2 regions of the Alteromonas sp. Cnat3-28 genome follow, and region 1 is predicted to be linked to the other one. Evidence: riboswitches for the same ligand, from Rfam matches in the RefSeq annotation. Region 1 holds a riboswitch; the other holds the start of a gene.
What was found. A riboswitch is a leader RNA that binds a small molecule or an ion and turns the genes downstream of it on or off. The one in region 1 is predicted to bind thiamine pyrophosphate.
Positions count from the first base shown of each region.

Region 2: another riboswitch for thiamine pyrophosphate. It lies ahead of thiC (phosphomethylpyrimidine synthase ThiC); the one in region 1 lies ahead of MHM87_RS06350 (TonB-dependent receptor).

Region 1 covers NZ_JAKREY010000004.1:204,694-216,823, forward strand. The annotation lists gene MHM87_RS06310 (DUF3450 domain-containing protein) at 165-926, shown strand; gene MHM87_RS06315 (MotA/TolQ/ExbB proton channel family protein) at 933-2,291, shown strand; gene MHM87_RS06320 (MotA/TolQ/ExbB proton channel family protein) at 2,293-2,817, shown strand; gene MHM87_RS06325 (biopolymer transporter ExbD) at 2,829-3,227, shown strand; gene MHM87_RS06330 (energy transducer TonB) at 3,229-3,840, shown strand; gene MHM87_RS06335 (tetratricopeptide repeat protein) at 3,843-5,108, shown strand; gene MHM87_RS06340 (GNAT family N-acetyltransferase) at 5,338-7,599, opposite strand; gene MHM87_RS06345 (hotdog domain-containing protein) at 7,659-8,084, shown strand; TPP riboswitch at 8,215-8,318, shown strand; gene MHM87_RS06350 (TonB-dependent receptor) at 8,374-10,464, shown strand; gene MHM87_RS06355 (hypothetical protein) at 10,482-10,745, shown strand; gene pnuC (nicotinamide riboside transporter PnuC) at 10,745-11,389, shown strand; gene MHM87_RS06365 (phosphotransferase) at 11,346-12,130, shown strand, end outside.
Region 2 covers NZ_JAKREY010000016.1:6,234-11,979, forward strand. The annotation lists gene MHM87_RS15160 (heme biosynthesis HemY N-terminal domain-containing protein) at 1-820, shown strand, start outside; TPP riboswitch at 932-1,043, shown strand; gene thiC (phosphomethylpyrimidine synthase ThiC) at 1,318-3,228, shown strand; gene thiE (thiamine phosphate synthase) at 3,225-4,826, shown strand; gene MHM87_RS15175 (HesA/MoeB/ThiF family protein) at 4,819-5,613, shown strand; gene thiS (sulfur carrier protein ThiS) at 5,610-5,746, shown strand, end outside.

The DNA of each region.
Region 1 (12,130 bases):
AAACGTAACATTCCATGTGAGTATAATACGTTCGTAGTACTGACAATTGACGTCGGCGCTACATTCCTGAAACAAAATTGTGAAAGTTTTATACGCCCCTTGCCCGAATATTTTCCTATCGGCGAGGATTCAAATAAGAAATTTGGTTGGGAACTATGTCCAAAATGAGCAAGAGAACTCTTATTGCTTCTACTGTTATGGGTGCATTCGCACTAACAGGTAGCGCAGTCTCTGCAGATACGCTTGAAGATCTTCATAAAGAAGAAGCGAAAATCCACGCGGCTGCAGCGAAATCTCAAGAAAAAATCAATACGTTGTTTGAACAGTCTCAAGAACTACTTGTTGAGTATCGTCAAACAGTAGATGAGACAGAAAACCTTAAAATCTACAACGATTACATCGCAAGCCTAGTTGCAGACCAGCAACGCGGTATCGATTCATTACAACGTCAGATCGACAGCATCGAACAAACTAAGCAGGGCATCGTTCCTCTTATGTTCCGCATGATTGACAGCCTAGAGCAGTTCATCAAGCTAGACCGTCCAATTCACTTAGACGAGCGTCTACAGCGTGTTGAGCGTCTTCGCGACCTTATGGCTAACTCCAACGTAACTGTTTCAGAACAGTTCCGTCAGGTACTAGAAGCTTACCTAGTAGAAGTTGAATACGGTACTAAGATCAACTCTTACCAAGGTACTATCGACGACGCAGGCACAGAAGTTACTGTTGACTTCTTTAACCTAGGTCGTACGGCGCTAGTTGCACTTTCTCTAGACCAAACTCACGCATGGGTATGGAACAACGAAAGCCGCGCATGGGAAAAACTGGGTGACGAGTATCTGTCTTCAGTTGTTGACGCAGTTAAAATGGCTAACAACGTCATTCCTGCGGATCTGATTAAACTACCAATTAGCGCAGCGGAGTAATTGTTAATGAAACCAGTATTCAAATCTCTTTTAGCCGCTGCGACAGTTGCAGTTGCAGCAACCGGAGCGCAGGCTCAGGAAGCAAAGAGCCTGAAAGACCTTCTAGACCAGGTTCAACAGAACCGCGTTTCTGAAGCTCGCCTAGATAAGCAACGCGAAGCTGAGTTCCAATCAGCACGTGCTGACAAGCAAGCACTTCTTCGCAAAGCACAAGCAGATCTTAAAGCTGAACAAGCTCGTGGTGACCGTCTACAGAAGCAATTCTCAGACAACGAAGTTACATTAAACGAGAAAGCTGCTGAGCTAGACCAAGCTACAGGTACACTTGGTGAAATGTTCGGTGTGGTACGTCAAGCATCTTCTGAAGCTTACGGCCGTATCTCTACATCAATCGTAAGTGCACAATTCCCTGGCCGTGGTCAGTTCCTTGCTGAAATGTCAGAAGACTCTAAAGGTCTTCCAAACATTAAAGAACTTGAAGACCTATGGTTTGCTCTTCAGAAAGAAATGACTGAAGGCGGTGAAGTAGTTAAGTTCACTACAGAAGTTGTTAACCTTGACGGCGGTTCTTCACAGCAAGAAGTTGTTCGTGTTGGTACTTTCAACCTTGTTGGTGAAGCTGGTTACCTAGCGTATGACGCTGAAGCTGAAGTTGTTCAGCCTCTTGGTCGTCAACCAGATGGTCACTTTGTAGCTTCTGCTGACGAACTAATCGGCGCTAGTTCTGGTTTTGTTCCTTTCTTTGCTGACCCTTCTCAAGGTGCAATCCTTGGTCTATTGAAGCAAAAAGCGACAATGTCTGAGCGTTATCATGCTGGTGGTCCAGTTGGTTACACAATCACAATTATGCTTGCGATTGGCCTACTAATTGGTATCTACAAAATGATCACACTAACGATCACTGGTGGAAAAATGCGTTCACAGCTTAAGAACGTAAACAATCCCTCAGAAGGTAACCCACTAGGTCGTATCCTTAAAGTTTACCAAGAGAACAAGACTGCTGATGCAGAAAACCTTGAGCTTAAACTTGATGAAGCGATTCTTCGCGAGCTTCCAAAAATTGAAAGCGGCATCAACGTTATCAAGATCTTCGCAGCGATTGCTCCTCTACTAGGTCTACTAGGTACAGTACTAGGTATGATCGAGACATTCCAAACCATCACACTATTCGGTACAGGTGACCCACGTATGATGGCAGGAAGTATCTCTATGGCTCTTGTAACTACTGCTCAAGGTATTATCGCGGCTCTGCCTCTAATCCTTACTCATAGCATCGTAGCTTCTCGTAGCAAGTCAATCATCCACATTCTTGATGAGCAAACTGCGGGTATCGTAGCTGCTCACTCAGAGTCGGAGAAAGCGTAATATGAATTACCTGATTGGATTATTCGAATCGGTCAGGGACTTTATCGCTACCGGCGGTGACGTACTATACTTCGTTGCTGCTGCGCTCTTTCTCATGTGGGTTTTAATGATTGAGCGTTACTGGTATTTAACCTCGGTCTTCCCAAAGGTGAAGAAAAACATCATCGCGAATTGGGATGCCCGAGCAGATACCACATCATGGTATGCGCATAGAATCCGTGACGCGTGGATTTCTCAAGCGTCAGACGATCTTAACGCTAGAATGCTGATTATCAGAACCATTATTGCAATGTGTCCACTAATCGGTCTACTTGGAACAGTAACCGGTATGATCAGTGTTTTCGAGACAATGGCAACACAGGGCACCAGCAACGCTCGTCTAATGGCAGCTGGTATCTCTATGGCAACGATCCCGACAATGGCGGGAATGGTAGCCGCGCTATCTGGACTGTTCATCAGTTCACGTCTTGAAGCGAAAGTGAAGCTGGCAAGAGAAGGGCTAGTTGATAGCCTGCCACATCATTAGAGAGAGAGATTATGGCTCGAAAAGTCAGAACCGAGGAAGAAGATGCACAGATCGACATGACGCCCATGTTGGATATCGTGTTTATCATGCTGATCTTCTTTATCGTTACCACTGTTTTCGTTAAAGAAGCAGGGATCGAAGTCAACAAGCCAGATGCGAGCCAGGCGATTCTTCACAAAAATGCAAACATTTTCATCGCCGTAACTGAAGACGGAAATGTATGGCTAGATAAGCGTGAAGTTGCGCCGGACAGCGTAAGAGCGAATATTGAAAGACTGCTTACCGAGCAGCCTACTGACTACGTAATCATTCAAGCTGACGTAAAAGCGAAGCATGGTTTAGTAGTTGAGATTATGGATCAGGTTAAAGCCGCTGGCGTTAACCGAGTCTCGGTAGCGGCAAGGGGATAAGATGTTACGTATAATTGTATCTATACTTTTAGGTGCTGGTGTTGCATTTGCCCTTTTCGTTCTAATGGCCAAGTTGATTGAAAATTCATCTAGACCAGCAGACGAAGTACCGCCTGCACCGGTTATCGATATTGTAATGCAGGAACCAGACGACCAGACGCAGACGCGTACTCGTGTTCCACCACCACCGCCACCTCCGCCTCCACAGCCTCCTAAAATGGAGCAAGTAGAGCCGGAAACAGCGGAACCTGATGCAGATGGCTTTAGCTTAGCTATTCCAGCTATCGACACAGGTGGTGTTGGTGTAAACATCGGTGGTGTTGGTGCAATGCAGCGTGATGGTGAAGCAACACCTATCGTTCGTATCGACCCGAAATATCCGCCTGATGCAGCCCGTGACGGCCGTGAAGGTTGGGTAAGACTGTCTTTCACTATCAATGAAGTTGGTGGTGTTGAAGATATCGAAGTTATCGAAGCTGAACCTAAGCGCGTATTCGACCGTGAAGCACGTCGTGCTCTACGTAAGTGGAAATACAAGCCTAAGATCGTTGATGGCAAGCCAGTTAAACAATCTGGCATGTTCGTACAGCTAGACTTTAAACTGGAGCAATGATCATGATGAAACGTACATTCAAAATGTCAGCCGTTGCTTTAGTGCTAGGCGCAGGTGCGGTGCTTTCAGCACCCGCTGCCCTAGCGCAGTCAGCACCTGTTGTTTGTCCTGGATATGAGAAAGGAAAAACAACGCTTGTAGGTGAGCGTACCGGTAAAAAAGTTCAGAAAGCTTTTGAGTTCTACAATGAAGACCAAGTTAATGAAGCACTAAACGTACTTTACGAAATCGACGCATCTGACGATTTCGATAGAGCTTACGTAAAGCGTTTTATTGGTAACTTACTTGCTGCGCAAGAAGGTCAAGGTGGTAAAGCTTTAGGGTATTTGGTTGAATCAGTTGAACCAAAAGTTCTAAACGACCTTGAACACTCTCAAACACTTAAATTACTAGGTGATTTGAGCATGCAGGAAGAGAAGTACACTGATGCCATTAAATGGTATAACAAGTGGATGGACTTCACGTGTAAAGAAGACGCAGACGTATATACGCGTTTGGCACAGGCTTACTTTGAATCTAAGCAACTAGCGAAGATGGTTGAGCCAGCAGACAAAGCGATTGCTTTGTATGAAGAGCCAAACAAAAACCCGTATGTATTAAAGCTAACTTCTTTCTACGAGCGTAAGATGTACCCTGAAACGGTTGCTGTGGCGGAAGATCTTGTTAGAACTTTCCCTCAGGAAAAAACTTGGTGGTCACGTCTTGGCTTTTTCTACATCTTAGTTGAAGACTATAAGAAAGGTCTTTCAACGCTAGAACTTGCTTATATGCAGGGCTATCTAGAGAAAGAGTCAGAAATAAAGACGCTTGCTCAGCTTTATCAAAGTAACGGTATGCCTTACAAGGCGGCCAAGTTGCTTGAAAAGCACGTGAAAGAAGGCTTGCTAAAAAATGATGCCGATATGTTAGCAAACGTAGCTAATGCTTATCACCAGGCAAAGAACTTCAAAATAGCTGCCGACTTGTATGCACAAGCTGCTGCTAAGAGTTCAGACCCTGAGCATTATCGTAAGCAAGGTACACTTTTGCTTGTAGCGGAAGACTACAAAGGCGCTATTAAAGCACTAGAGAATGCTCTAGAGCGTGGTGCTGAAGACCCTAAGAAGATTCACTTCACGTTAATGGAAGCGAACTTCTACGCAGGTAACTTCAAGTCTGCTTACAAGCACGTACAAGAAGCTAAGAAAGATCGCTCTCTACGCCGCAACGCTGCAGCGTGGGAACCTTATATCAAGGAAAAAGCGAAGAACCGCGGTATTAGTATCTAATATGTGGTTTTAACAAAAAAGCCTCCCTTTGGGAGGCTTTTTTTTGCCCTTAATTTAGTAAGTGAGCTTTTCTCGAATAGGATTATATTTATAGGGCTTTAACACCAGTCCGCATAGGTCATTACCCACTCAGCTAGAATTAAAATGTTTGTAATCGCGGCTTGTTAACGCAGGTATAGTGGCTCTACGCCAAGCTGATTATTTGTACTTTCAGGCTACAGACTTTCTATTATTTGAAAGCAGGCAGAAGTGCTTCTCTTATAATAATAGTGACTTCTTTTAACCCACTTGCTTTTAGGTTTTCTTCGTTGAATGTAGAAACAAGTTGCTTCGAATTCATATCTGAATGTGTAAGTACTTTTCTGAGAAAGCGCTTCGTGTTAATGATTTCAACAAGACGCCATAGCGTATACAGTATTGTGTTATTTGGCTTGTTCAGTTGAGTATTTGCGCTTGGTGTAGGGTGAGTCTCTGCATAACGCGCAATTTTATGTAATATCGGCCAAACATCATCTAAAGTGCGTGTGCCTTGGGTAAAATGTACTAACTTTTCTACATAGATTGTCAGTATGCTAATGGGCACGTTGTCTAACTGGTTATCGAATTTAAAGCTCTCTTTTAGCGCTACCAATTCAGAAAGCAGTTTTTTTGCTCTGTTGGAATGAGGATATAACGCTAGTGCACTGGTTTCGCCACTGGCTTTATTAGGCTTTCGCCCATAGTCTACAATCTCAAATCCATTTCTTGTCCAAAAGCTGTCTAACTTTTGTGTCGTTCCATAAGAAGTACAGATAGCGTCAATACTTTGCTTTTTGGCTTCATTACTAACTCTTTGTAGCAAGTAACTGCCCATACCCTTACTCTGCGCCACCGTATCGACGGCAATACGATTAATACGCCAATATCTAAACGTTGCTGTTTTTGCATCAGCAGACAACAGAGCAAGTCGCTGTGCGCCTAAATGCCCTTTAGGACGACGTTTTCCAGACGCAATCCCCAATGCGGTTCCGTTCAGGTAGTCGCTACCTTCAGCGTTTATGATTGCAGCACCTATCACGTTGTCGTTGAATTTAAGTATGGCAACAAGTACATCCGGGCTATCCATCAAGCGCATAAAATCATCGGGCGTAGTTTGATAATGGGCTAATGAAAGTAGCGACATTATTTGCTGAAGCGCCTCTTCGGAAATGCTTTTAAACGAACTTATGGAAAAATCGTAATCTATCGGTGGGTTAATACTGTTTTTGAAATTAATCTCGCCAATATTGCGCGCTGCATCTCTGTCCTCAAATAAACAAGTCGTATTGAAAAAGGCTTCAATGGGATCATGTTCGAACCATCGTAACGGCGTTGATAGTCTTAAATGGATAGCTGATGGCGGTAAACTAGGGATGAGTTTGTGAATAAAACCACTGCCTGAACCTTCATAACCCAAAAGCGTAGTACTAAGCACCCACTGCTTGTGGTTGGCTATGATCCGGTATACATCCGGGAGGGGGATTGAAGCCGCTTCATCAACAATTACAACGTCGTACTTTTCATCTTCTGTGGTATATAACAAGGCACTGTCAGGGGGCACCCATTTTACACTGCCAAACGTCGCTGCCTCATTCTTATCACCAAGGAATAGTTGGGTTTGAATGTTAGCGGTGGATGGTTGTTGTGTTCTGACACCGGCTATTTCGTACTGTTGAATACGTGAAAGCACGTTCTTCACATTATCGAACCGTTCACTGGTTAATAGTACATTTTTACCCTGTCTGATTAGGCTTTCAATGAATATACCTAATAATGATGACTTGCCTCTGCCTCTTGGGGCGGTAATCAGCGCGTTTAGTTTATTAAGTGAGTGTGCTTGATATAAACGACTGTATGCCTGCTCTTGCTCTTCTGATTTAAATAGTGAGCCTCTATAGACGTTTGATGTTAAGCCTTCGCTAATACGGTACATAGCCGTATCTGGAAGCGTGGTTTTTTCTTCAGTGTGAAATGCCACGTAGTCGTTGTTACGCAGGTGCTTTATAAAACGTTCGAGGTATCGACTCTGTTTAAGCGTAAACCCCTCCGACAGGAACGAGACCGAAATATTGTTAACCCATTCACTCAATGCAGGGCAAATAAGTATTAAACAACCACTGCGTTTAACGATACCCGCCACTGCCATCACGTCGCCAGGTTTGAATGAATCGCGACAGTCTAATGTGGCAATGTCACATTCGCTCCCCAGCACTTGTTTGCGGTTCTTTCCCTTAAGTGTATCGCCAGCAAAATTCACAACGCTTATAGATGAAACTTCATCTACAAAGGCTTGAACGCTACGTATGGCAGCTTCACAAAAATCATCATTGCCAGATATTACAAGCATTCTCCGGTGAAGCGGGCAAGTCACGTTTGATAAGTGCGAAGCGTGAGAGCTTTTTTTGCAGCCATTTTCGCCGCTATTTTCAAAGTAGGGGGCTAATAGCCATTCGCGTAATTGAGTTAGCGCCATGAATCAGTTTTTTCGGTATAATCTAACGCTATAGTAGCGATTTATTATGAGGAATTCGAATGCGCTTTCTTTCTCGGCGTCTAGTTATGCCAAACGACCTTAATTACGCCAATTCTTTGTTCGGTGGCCGCGCGTTAGAATGGATAGACGAAGAAGCTGCAATTTGGGCTATTTGTCAGCTAGAAACTAATTGCTTGGTAACTAAGCATATTGGTGAAATTAGTTTCGAATCACCGGCTATGCAGGGTGATATCGTAGAGTTTGGTCTAGAAACTAAAGCTGTAGGCCGTACGTCTATTACCGTAAGCTGCTTGGTACGCAACAAAGCAACCAAGAAAACCATCTGTTTTGCAGACGATATCGTTTTCGTAAAGGTTGACCCTGATACGCGTCAACCAACCGCACACGGCAAAACGTTGGAAGGTTTAAAAGCACAAACTGACGATGAAGTACGTCGCCTAAATATGAATATTGACGCTGAATAGCCCTAAGCTTTCAACGCCTTATATCATATATAAAACCTTACGTTAGCTTAACGTCTTATCTGCTTGACGGCGTGTATCGAACTGGTAGACTCCGTCGCAGAAGTTGAGTTTGCTAGTTTTAGCAGCGCAACACTATACCAAGGGGTGTCCGTTTTCGGTCTGAGATCCACATTCGTGGGAACCCTTAAACCTGATCCGGATAATACCGGCGTAGGGATGGTTCACAATATAGCCTTATCACCTGCCGTTAGACCCGGATCTTTTTTCTTAAATAAGAATAAGAGATCCCATGTATAAAACACTTTTCACACTTTCACTGCTTGCTAGTTCCGTTGCGGCCTATGCGCAACAAACCAATGTAAGTAACACTTCAGATAGCACGCCATCAGATATTGAGCGCGTCATCGTATCTGGTGATTTTCGTCAAACTACACTCGACCAGTTAAGTGCTAGCGCGACCATTTTAGATCAAGAGCGTCTTCGCAGTAGACAGCCGAGCCATATCGACAGTGTGCTAAACAGTATTCCAAACGTAAACTTTGCAGCTGGTGCGTCTCGCGGCCGCTTCGTGCAAATTCGCGGTATTGGAGAGCGTAGTCAGTTCGCCGAGCCTATCAATCCTTCTGTAAGCTTTATCGTCGATGAATTTGATTTTTCAGGCCTTGCTGCGGCAGGTCTTATTTTTGATACTAAACAACTAGAGGTATATCGCGGACCTCAGGCTACCTTATACGGCACAGGTGCATTGGCCGGAGCGGTTAAACTCTCCAGTAATGACGTGGGTAGCGACGCCCCAGACTACGTTGAAGCCCGCATTGGGAACAAAGAGAGTTACCGTATTGAAGGCGCCACTGGTGATGATATCAACACGGATTGGGGCTATCGTGTTGCGCTGGTTCATAATCGCAGTGATGGCTTTGTAGAAAATACGTTCTTAAATAGAAGCGATACCGCGAATATCGATGAAACCGCACTGCGCTTTGCCGTTGAAGGCAGCGTAGATGAGCGAACCACACTTGCACTTACTTATCGCTGGTACGATATCGATAACGGTTACGATGCATTCTCGCTAGACAATGACAACAAAACGCTGTCTGATGAACCAGGATTTGACGAACACCAAACCCACGCTGTTAGCGCGCGCTCTACAACCAATACAGCAGCGGGCGACTTTATTCTAATTGCCACCCATGCTTCTCACAATATTGCTTATGGCTACGATGAAGACTGGACATTCACAGGGTTTCACCCGTGGGGTTACACGTCTTTTGACGCCTATTATCGTGATGTAGAAACACAGACCGGCGAGATGCGTTTCGTGTCCTCTGCCAGTGCCGCACTTTTTGATGGTATGACTGACTGGACAATAGGCGTATTTTATAAAAGCACGGAAGAAAAGCTGCTACGTCAGTACACTTATTTGGATAGTGACTTTGCCAGTGAATACACGCCTACGACGACCGCTATCTATGCTCAGACTGAAAGTCGTTTGAACGAAAATTTAGTACTTGTAGCAGGGTTAAGAGTAGAAAACTACGATTTTGATTACGCTGATAACAACCAGCTTACTCGCGCGTTCGACACCACCATGGTAGGAGGGAAAATCGCGCTTCAGTATACACAGGGCGATCACTTCTATTACGGCAGTATTTCACGCGGATATAAAGGTGCAGGTTTTAACCCCGACAGCCGCGTGAATGACAATCAGCGATTCTTCGACGAAGAATATAACTGGAACTACGAAGTAGGCGTTAAGGGCCCATTATTTACACCTGACCTAATTGCTCGCGCTGCAATTTTCTATATGGATAGAAAAGATACTCAGGTGAGCGATTTTGACGTTATCACTCGTGATGACGGTACGGCAGGGTTCGTAGATATTATTGATAATGCTGATTTAGGAACAAACAAAGGAGCCGAGCTGGAGCTTAGCTGGATTGCTAGTGATGCATGGCAGCTAGATGCAAGTGTTGGATATCTAAGCGCTACCTTTGAAGGGTATACGCTTGCAGACGGTACTGAAGTGTCTGAGCAAAGACAGGCTCAATCACCTAAGTGGACCGCAAACCTGTATAGTGAGTACGCACTTACAGATAACATGCTCTGGCGTGTAGATGTAGATTACAAAAGCGAATACCGTTTTTCTGACGGCCATGATGTAACCTCGCCAAGTACTACGCTGGTTAATTCGGAGATTGTGGTGTTACACGGTGATTGGCAGACATCATTGTGGGTACAAAATGCCTTTGATCGTGAGTTTTACACCCGTGGATTCGGTGGTTTCAGCAACGACCCTCGCGATGAGTATGCCTTCGATGAGCCATATTACCAAATAGGTAACGGTCGTCAGTTTGGCGTTACTGTTAAGTACGCGTTTTAAAATAAAAGGAAACAGACATGCAAGTTATGGTTGAACTGTCGTTGTACCCATTGGTTAACGAATACATTCCACCTATTCAAGATTTCATTGATAGGTTAAATAGCTATAGTGATATTGCAGTTTCAACAAGTTCAACCAGCACGCAGGTTACAGGTGACTATGGTGTGGTTATGAAAGTACTTGGTGAAGAAATGCAAAGGACCCATGAAGAAGTGGGGCAGGCTATTTTCGTTGCTAAGTTTTTAAATTTTGATGCCATGCAATCTAGAAAATCATCTTAATGGCTAACTTTTTTTCTGAGTTCACTTCTCAAATTGCCGCTACTTCACTGTTAGAGTGGGTAGCGGTTGTCCTCGCTATTGCCTATGTGCTGTTAGCCGCAAAACAGAACAGCTGGTGTTGGCTGTGCGCCTTTGTGAGTACCGCAATTTACACCTGGCTATTTTGGCAGGTGACTTTGCCATTTCAGTCTGCGCTTAACTTCTTTTATATGATAATGGCGGGATACGGTTATTATCAGTGGTCGAAAGGGGCGGAAGATGGCGATGTTAAGCCAGTGCTTCATTGGCCGTTCTGGGCTCATTTGCTCATTGTGCCGAGTATGTTATTGCTCGCTTGGGTTCTGTCTGAGGTGGCAGGCTCACAGTTCAATAGTGAGTACCTACTATTAGATGCGAGCATTAATTTATTGAGTGTAGTCACAACATTTATGGTGGCGCATAAAATCCTGCAAAATTGGGTTTATTGGTTTTTCATCAATTTAGCGTCCGCCTATTTATACCTGCAAGTGGGTTATGCATTATCTGCTTGCCTGTTCTTAGGCTATGTTGGTTTTGCGGTATTTGGGTATTACCAGTGGCTAGTACAATATAAAAAACAAGGTGAACAGGTTGGATATCATCGCCACGCTGCAAAAGGCGCTTAATCTTAGCGACAGTGCGAAAATTTCGTCACACCCTGCTGGAGCGGTAAATCACGTTTACCGCGTTCAAGAGCTCGCAGATAGTCAGTTACCCTTGATTGCAAATAACCTTCAAAGTAGTGGGCAACCAAAGTCGGATCATAACCCTGTCGACTTAGCGGTGAAATGGATGGGCGATGATGACTTTAGTGGGGTTAATCGTGCGCACCAATTTGCTTTGCAGCAACAGCTTTATAGGTTGGGAGTAGCGCCGCAACCTATATGGTTAAGCGATGATGAAACCATCTGGGTTGAACAGTGGCTAGAGCACAGTGACAGTGCGACGCTTTCAATGCTTGAGCTGGCCAACACCCTCGCTCGTATTCATTCTTTGCCCATTACCGCTAGGCCATTAGATTTAGCATCAAGATGGCAGCATTATATTGATGTTGCACAGCTCGATATGAGCAGTGAACTTTATTTAAAAGCCCAATCATTGCGGAAACAAGTAATAAAAAGTGAACAAGACGATGAAGATTATGTGTTATGTCATAATGACTTGCTAACTAATCACATATTACTGAGCGCAGATAACTCATTCAAAATTATTGATTGGGAATATGCCGCCATGGGAAACCGCTACTTCGATTTAGCAAGTTGCTGCCTTATCAATAAACTTGAAATCAATGAAAGTAGAGAGCTCGTTAAGCATTACGCCACGCTAATGAATATCGATGAGCACGACGCGATAGCGAAATTTGATCT
Region 2 (5,746 bases), on a different contig from region 1:
AGGCGTTAACTATTTGGCGTCAGCGCAAATTGCTTTTGCCAATAACGATTTAGCCAAAGCCCGTTATTTCCTTGTTCAGGCAACTGACTTTCCAAAAGCGAAAGTAGCCGCAACGGTCATGCACGCGCGTATTGATATGGCTGAAGAAAAATACGATGCGGCACTAGAGAAACTTAACGAACTTGACGAGAAAGAGCGTGAAAACAAGCAAGTTGTGCAGTTAAAAGCGCAAATTCTTGCCAAGCTAGGTAAATGGCAAGTACTTCAAGAGAATTTGTCAGGCTGGCGTAAAGCATTGCCCAAAGCAGACTACACTGCGTGGAGCCAGCGCATCGCCAAAGGTAAGTTTGCCGAAATTGCCAGCAAACAAGGCGCTGTCGAGCTTAAATCGTATTGGGAAACCCTACCTCGTAAGCTTCGTCACGACGATGCTTACCGCGCGGCCTACATTCAACAGTTACTTGACCAAGGTATGCATGCCGACGCACAGAATTTGCTAGTTGAATGGCAAAAACGTGGCCCGAATAGCGCCCTGTTTCCGCTGTTCACGCAGCTTAATATTCCTGATGCATCGCCATCACTACGACTGCTTGAAAGCTGGATAAAGCAAGACGAAGAAAACGTGTCGCTATACTCCACGCTAGGCCAAGTTGCATTTAACTCAGGCGATGATGTGTTGGCGGAAAAAGCCCTGCTTAAAGCCACCAAAATGAAGTCGCGCAAAGAAGACTTATTGCTGCTGTCTGCAATTAGCGAACGCAAGCACGACACAGCCACTGCACTTCAGCTTTACAAGGAAGGTCAGCAGCTAGCCAGCTAAATGAATATTCATTTAGCTTTCTGGTAGTACTTGTATTACCCGTAAAATTGAAGATATAGTAAAAAGGAATTCTCAATTCGGGTTGTTTCAACAACAACCCGAATTGACTTAAACAACTTGTCGGAGTGCTTCACTGTTAACCCAGTAAGCTGAGACCGCGAAAGTGGGATCCGTAGAACCTGATCAGGCTAATACCTGCGAAGGGAACAAGAAAATACAATGTGCACAATGTTAAACCGTGGTTTAGCGTTGTGAAGCGAAGTTGTTTTGCTGTTGATGATACAGACACACCCATGAAGGTGCTGCTCGTCACTCAAGGTAAACTGTTCAAGTTTATCCCCAAGTCAACATCAACGGAGTAAAGGGCTGTAATCACCAAAACCTTTACCAACAATCTCGCTAAAGTAACGGGGTTATCCCCTTCAACACTTACACTTTGTATTCTCCTTCACTCCTGACAAGCATTTTTAGAACCTAAACTTAAAAGGTAAAATGCTATGTCGAACAGACGCGAACAGCGCCAACAAGCACAACAATTCATTAATGAACTTGCGGGCGAAGCTTACCCAAATTCAACACGCCACTACGAGTGTGGCAGCCGTGACGATATTCGTGTGGCCATGCGCCTTATTCACCAACACGACAGTTTAGTGGGTGGAACAGAAGACAACCCTATTTTAGAACCAAATCCGCCAATTCCTGTTTACGACACTTCAGGCCCCTACGGCGACCCACAAGAAAACATAGATGTGCACAAAGGCCTAGCTCCGCTTCGCCAAACGTGGATTGAAGAGCGTAGCGATACCCTTGAATTAGAGGGCGTTTCGTCGAGCTTTGCAAAAGAGCGAGAAAACGACATATTTACCGAAGATTTCCGCTTTATTCGCAGCCGCAAACCACTAAAAGCAAAAGCAGGCAAAAACGTTACCCAGCTTCACTACGCAAGACAGGGCATTATTACCCCTGAAATGGAATACATTGCCATTCGCGAGAATATGGGTCGCCAAGCCATTAAAGATGCCGAACTGACGCAGCAGCACAAAGGCGAACACTTTGGTGCGAATTTACCCGAGACCATCACGCCTGAATTTGTACGCCAGGAAGTGGCCGCAGGCCGCGCCATTATTCCATGCAACATCAATCACCCCGAGTTGGAACCAATGATTATAGGGCGTAACTTTCTAGTAAAGATTAACGCAAACATTGGTAATTCAGCAGTAACCTCGTCTATTGAAGAAGAGGTAGAAAAGCTGGTGTGGTCAACGCGCTGGGGCGCCGATACCATCATGGATTTATCTACCGGCAGAAACATTCACGAAACCCGAGAGTGGCTGCTGCGAAACAGTCCTGTTCCTCTTGGCACCGTACCCATCTATCAAGCGCTAGAAAAAGTAAACGGTGTAGCCGAAGATTTAACGTGGGAGATGTTTAAAGACACCCTAATTGAGCAAGCTGAACAAGGCGTAGACTACTTCACCATTCACGCTGGCGTGCTGCTTGAGTACGTACACCTTACCGCAAAGCGGGTAACCGGCATTGTATCGCGCGGCGGTTCGATAATGGCAAAGTGGTGCTTAAGCCACCACCAACAAAGCTTTCTGTATGAACACTTTCACGATATTTGCGAAATTTGCGCTAAGTACGATGTGGCGCTGTCGCTAGGTGATGGCTTACGCCCTGGTAGCGTAGCTGACGCTAACGACGACGCGCAATTCTCTGAATTACGTACCCTTGGTGAGCTGACGAAAATTGCATGGGAGTACGATGTTCAGGTAATGATTGAAGGCCCGGGGCATGTGCCAATGCATATGATTAAAGCGAACATGGAAGAGCAGCTTAAGCACTGCCACGAAGCGCCGTTTTATACCCTTGGCCCCCTCACCACCGATATCGCTCCTGGCTACGATCACTTCACTTCAGGTATAGGTGCCGCCATGATTGGTTGGTATGGCTGCGCAATGCTGTGCTATGTAACACCTAAAGAGCATTTAGGCCTACCTAACAAAGAAGACGTTAAACAGGGGCTGATCACCTACAAAATTGCAGCCCACGCTGCCGACTTGGCAAAAGGCCACCCAGGTGCACAAATTCGCGACAACGCCATGTCGAAAGCACGCTTTGAATTCAGGTGGGAAGACCAGTTCAATTTAGCTCTCGACCCGCATACTGCGCGCGCTTATCACGATGAAACCTTGCCGCAGGCGTCTGGCAAAGTTGCGCATTTCTGCTCTATGTGCGGCCCTAAATTTTGCAGCATGAAAATTTCTCAGGAAGTGCGCGATGTGGCTAAACAAGCAGAGCAGCAAGAGTTTGAGAAAGAAAAAGGCATGAAAGAGATGGCCCAGGCATTCAATCAGTCTGGCGCAGAGCTTTATCACACTGCAGATAGCAAGGTAGAGCTACCATGATGGCGAAAGCGTCCATAAGCCCTGCATCCAACAACCTCACCACTGCACTTCCTGTAGTGTGGTGTGTGGGGGGCGTTGACTGTAGCGGTGGTGCGGGCGTTACCCGCGACGCCATTACATTGGCCGATCTGAACATCCATGCTTGTGTGCTCACTACACAGCTTACCGTGCAGTCCAACTCAATCATGCTTAGTAAGGAAAGCATGTGCGCGTCGGCATTAAATCAGCAGTGGCAGGTGCTGTTTGAAGATACCCCGCCACGCGCTATTAAGATTGGCGCTATTGCTAATGATGAGCAAGCGCTGTTGTTGTGTGCACGTATTCAAAAAACATCTAACCCTCGCCCCTTCGTTGTATGGGACCCTGTACTGTCTACCTCGTCCGGTGGCGTGCTGAGTGAGTTAAGCGAAAGCGTAGTTGACGAACTGTTGAATACGGTAGATATCGTTACGCCAAATATCGATGAGCTTGCGTGGCTCACCCATTTGCCTGTTGTTGATGAAGCGAGCTTGCTAACTGCAATCAATCGGCTAAGGGGTAAAGGCGCAAAGAGCGTTTACGTTAAGGGCGGTCACGCCCACTGGCAAAAAAACGTGAGCGATATTTTTGTTTGTGCCTCTCACACTCTTCGTTTTAGCCAGCCGAAATACGCTAACGGCAACCTTCGCGGCACAGGCTGTATGTTAGCCAGCGCATTAGCGGCATTCATTGTTCACGACTACTGCATTGAAGACGCACTTACGCTTGCTAATGCTTACGTCAGCGAAGTTCGTAGCCATACACTACCAAAGCAATGCGCAGCGGCTAACGCAAACGCCATAAGTAACGAATTAACCACCTACTTTGCACAAACCAACGGCTTTCCAGCAAAACCAGAGAGCTTTCCGCTGGTGACCTTTCACCAACGTGGCGCCACTGCTAATGAAAAAGAGCGGGATAAGGATACCCTTCTTGAAGCCTCGTCTTGTAAAGAAGCCCACTTTCCTGCACTTACTCATACTCATTTAGGCATCTACCCTGTAGTGGATAGCGTGCAATGGATAGCCCGCCTCTGGCCAACGGGCGTAAAAATAATGCAGCTACGGGTTAAGCAAGGCTCCCAAGAAGACATTCGTCAGCAAATAAAAGAGGCAATAGAATTGGTGAAACACACCGACTGCCAATTATTCATTAATGACTATTGGGAGCTGGCCATAGAACTCGGGGCTTACGGTGTGCACTTGGGGCAAGAGGATATCGACACCGCAGACCTAAACGCCATCCGTAGTGCGGGTTTACGGCTTGGAATATCAACGCACGGCTTCGCTGAAATTCAACGTGTTCGCGCTTTAAACCCGTCTTACATTGCCCTTGGTCATATCTTCCCCACCAATACCAAAGACATGCCTTCGAAGCCCCAAGGTGTAGCACGTTTAGAAAAGTATGTGCAGCTTTGCGATGGCATTCCCACCGTTGCTATTGGTGGTATTAACTTATCGCGTATAGGCGATGTAGCTAAAACCGGCGTTAGCGGCATTGCTGTGGTAAGTGCAATCACTCAGGCAGAACACCCGCTAAAAGCCTACCAAGCATTGGTTGAGGAGGCTGGGTTTGCTTAGTCATTCAGCTACTCATTCACTTAGTCACTCGGTAGGCCAGCAGTTAGCGCATCAGGATATACGTCGCTACAGCAGACAACTCTTACTCGATTGCATTGATCACGACGGACAGCTTAATTTGGCGGGTGCACACGCTGTTATCGTTGGCTTAGGTGGATTAGGCAGCTTAACCGCCCGCTATTTAGCAGGCGCAGGCGTGGGCAACATTACACTTATAGATGGTGACACCGTCGACATTAGTAATTTGCAGCGCCAAATAAGCTACAACGAAATGCACCTAGGCGAGCTTAAAGCTAAATCGCTTTACAATGAACTGCGTAAAGTGAACTCGCATTTAAACATCCAGTTTAAAAGCTTATTTGCTGATAGTAACAACTTACCAACATTAATTGCATCAGCCACCTGCGTGCTGGATTGCACCGACAACGTTACGGTACGAAGGCAGATAAACCTGGCCTCGTTTCGCGCCTCTATTCCGCTTTTTATTGCAGCAGCGAGTGGGCTTACCTGGCAAGCGCTGAACTTGCCTCAAAACTCAGCTACCTGCGGTTGCTATGAGTGTTTAGTGAATAATGTTGCCGTACGCGAGGATTGCGTTAGCAAAGGTGTACTGGGCCCCGTTGTAGGCATGGCAGCGTGCCACCAAGCTACCCAAGCCTTGTTATTTCTGGCAAGAGGCTTCGATGCCGATATTAAATGGGGCCAGTACGTAAACGCCCATGCAGGCCAAGGTACGCTGCAAAGTTTCAAGCTTCCCCCCTCTTCTTATTGTGAGGTATGCCAATGACCCAAATTAATATCAACGTGAACAATCAACCAATGAGCGTGATTTCTCCTATATCACTTAGTGAATTAATTGCCCTTAAACAATTGAAAGACGAAGGCACTGCCGTTGCCAAAAACGCGGCTATTGTCAGCAA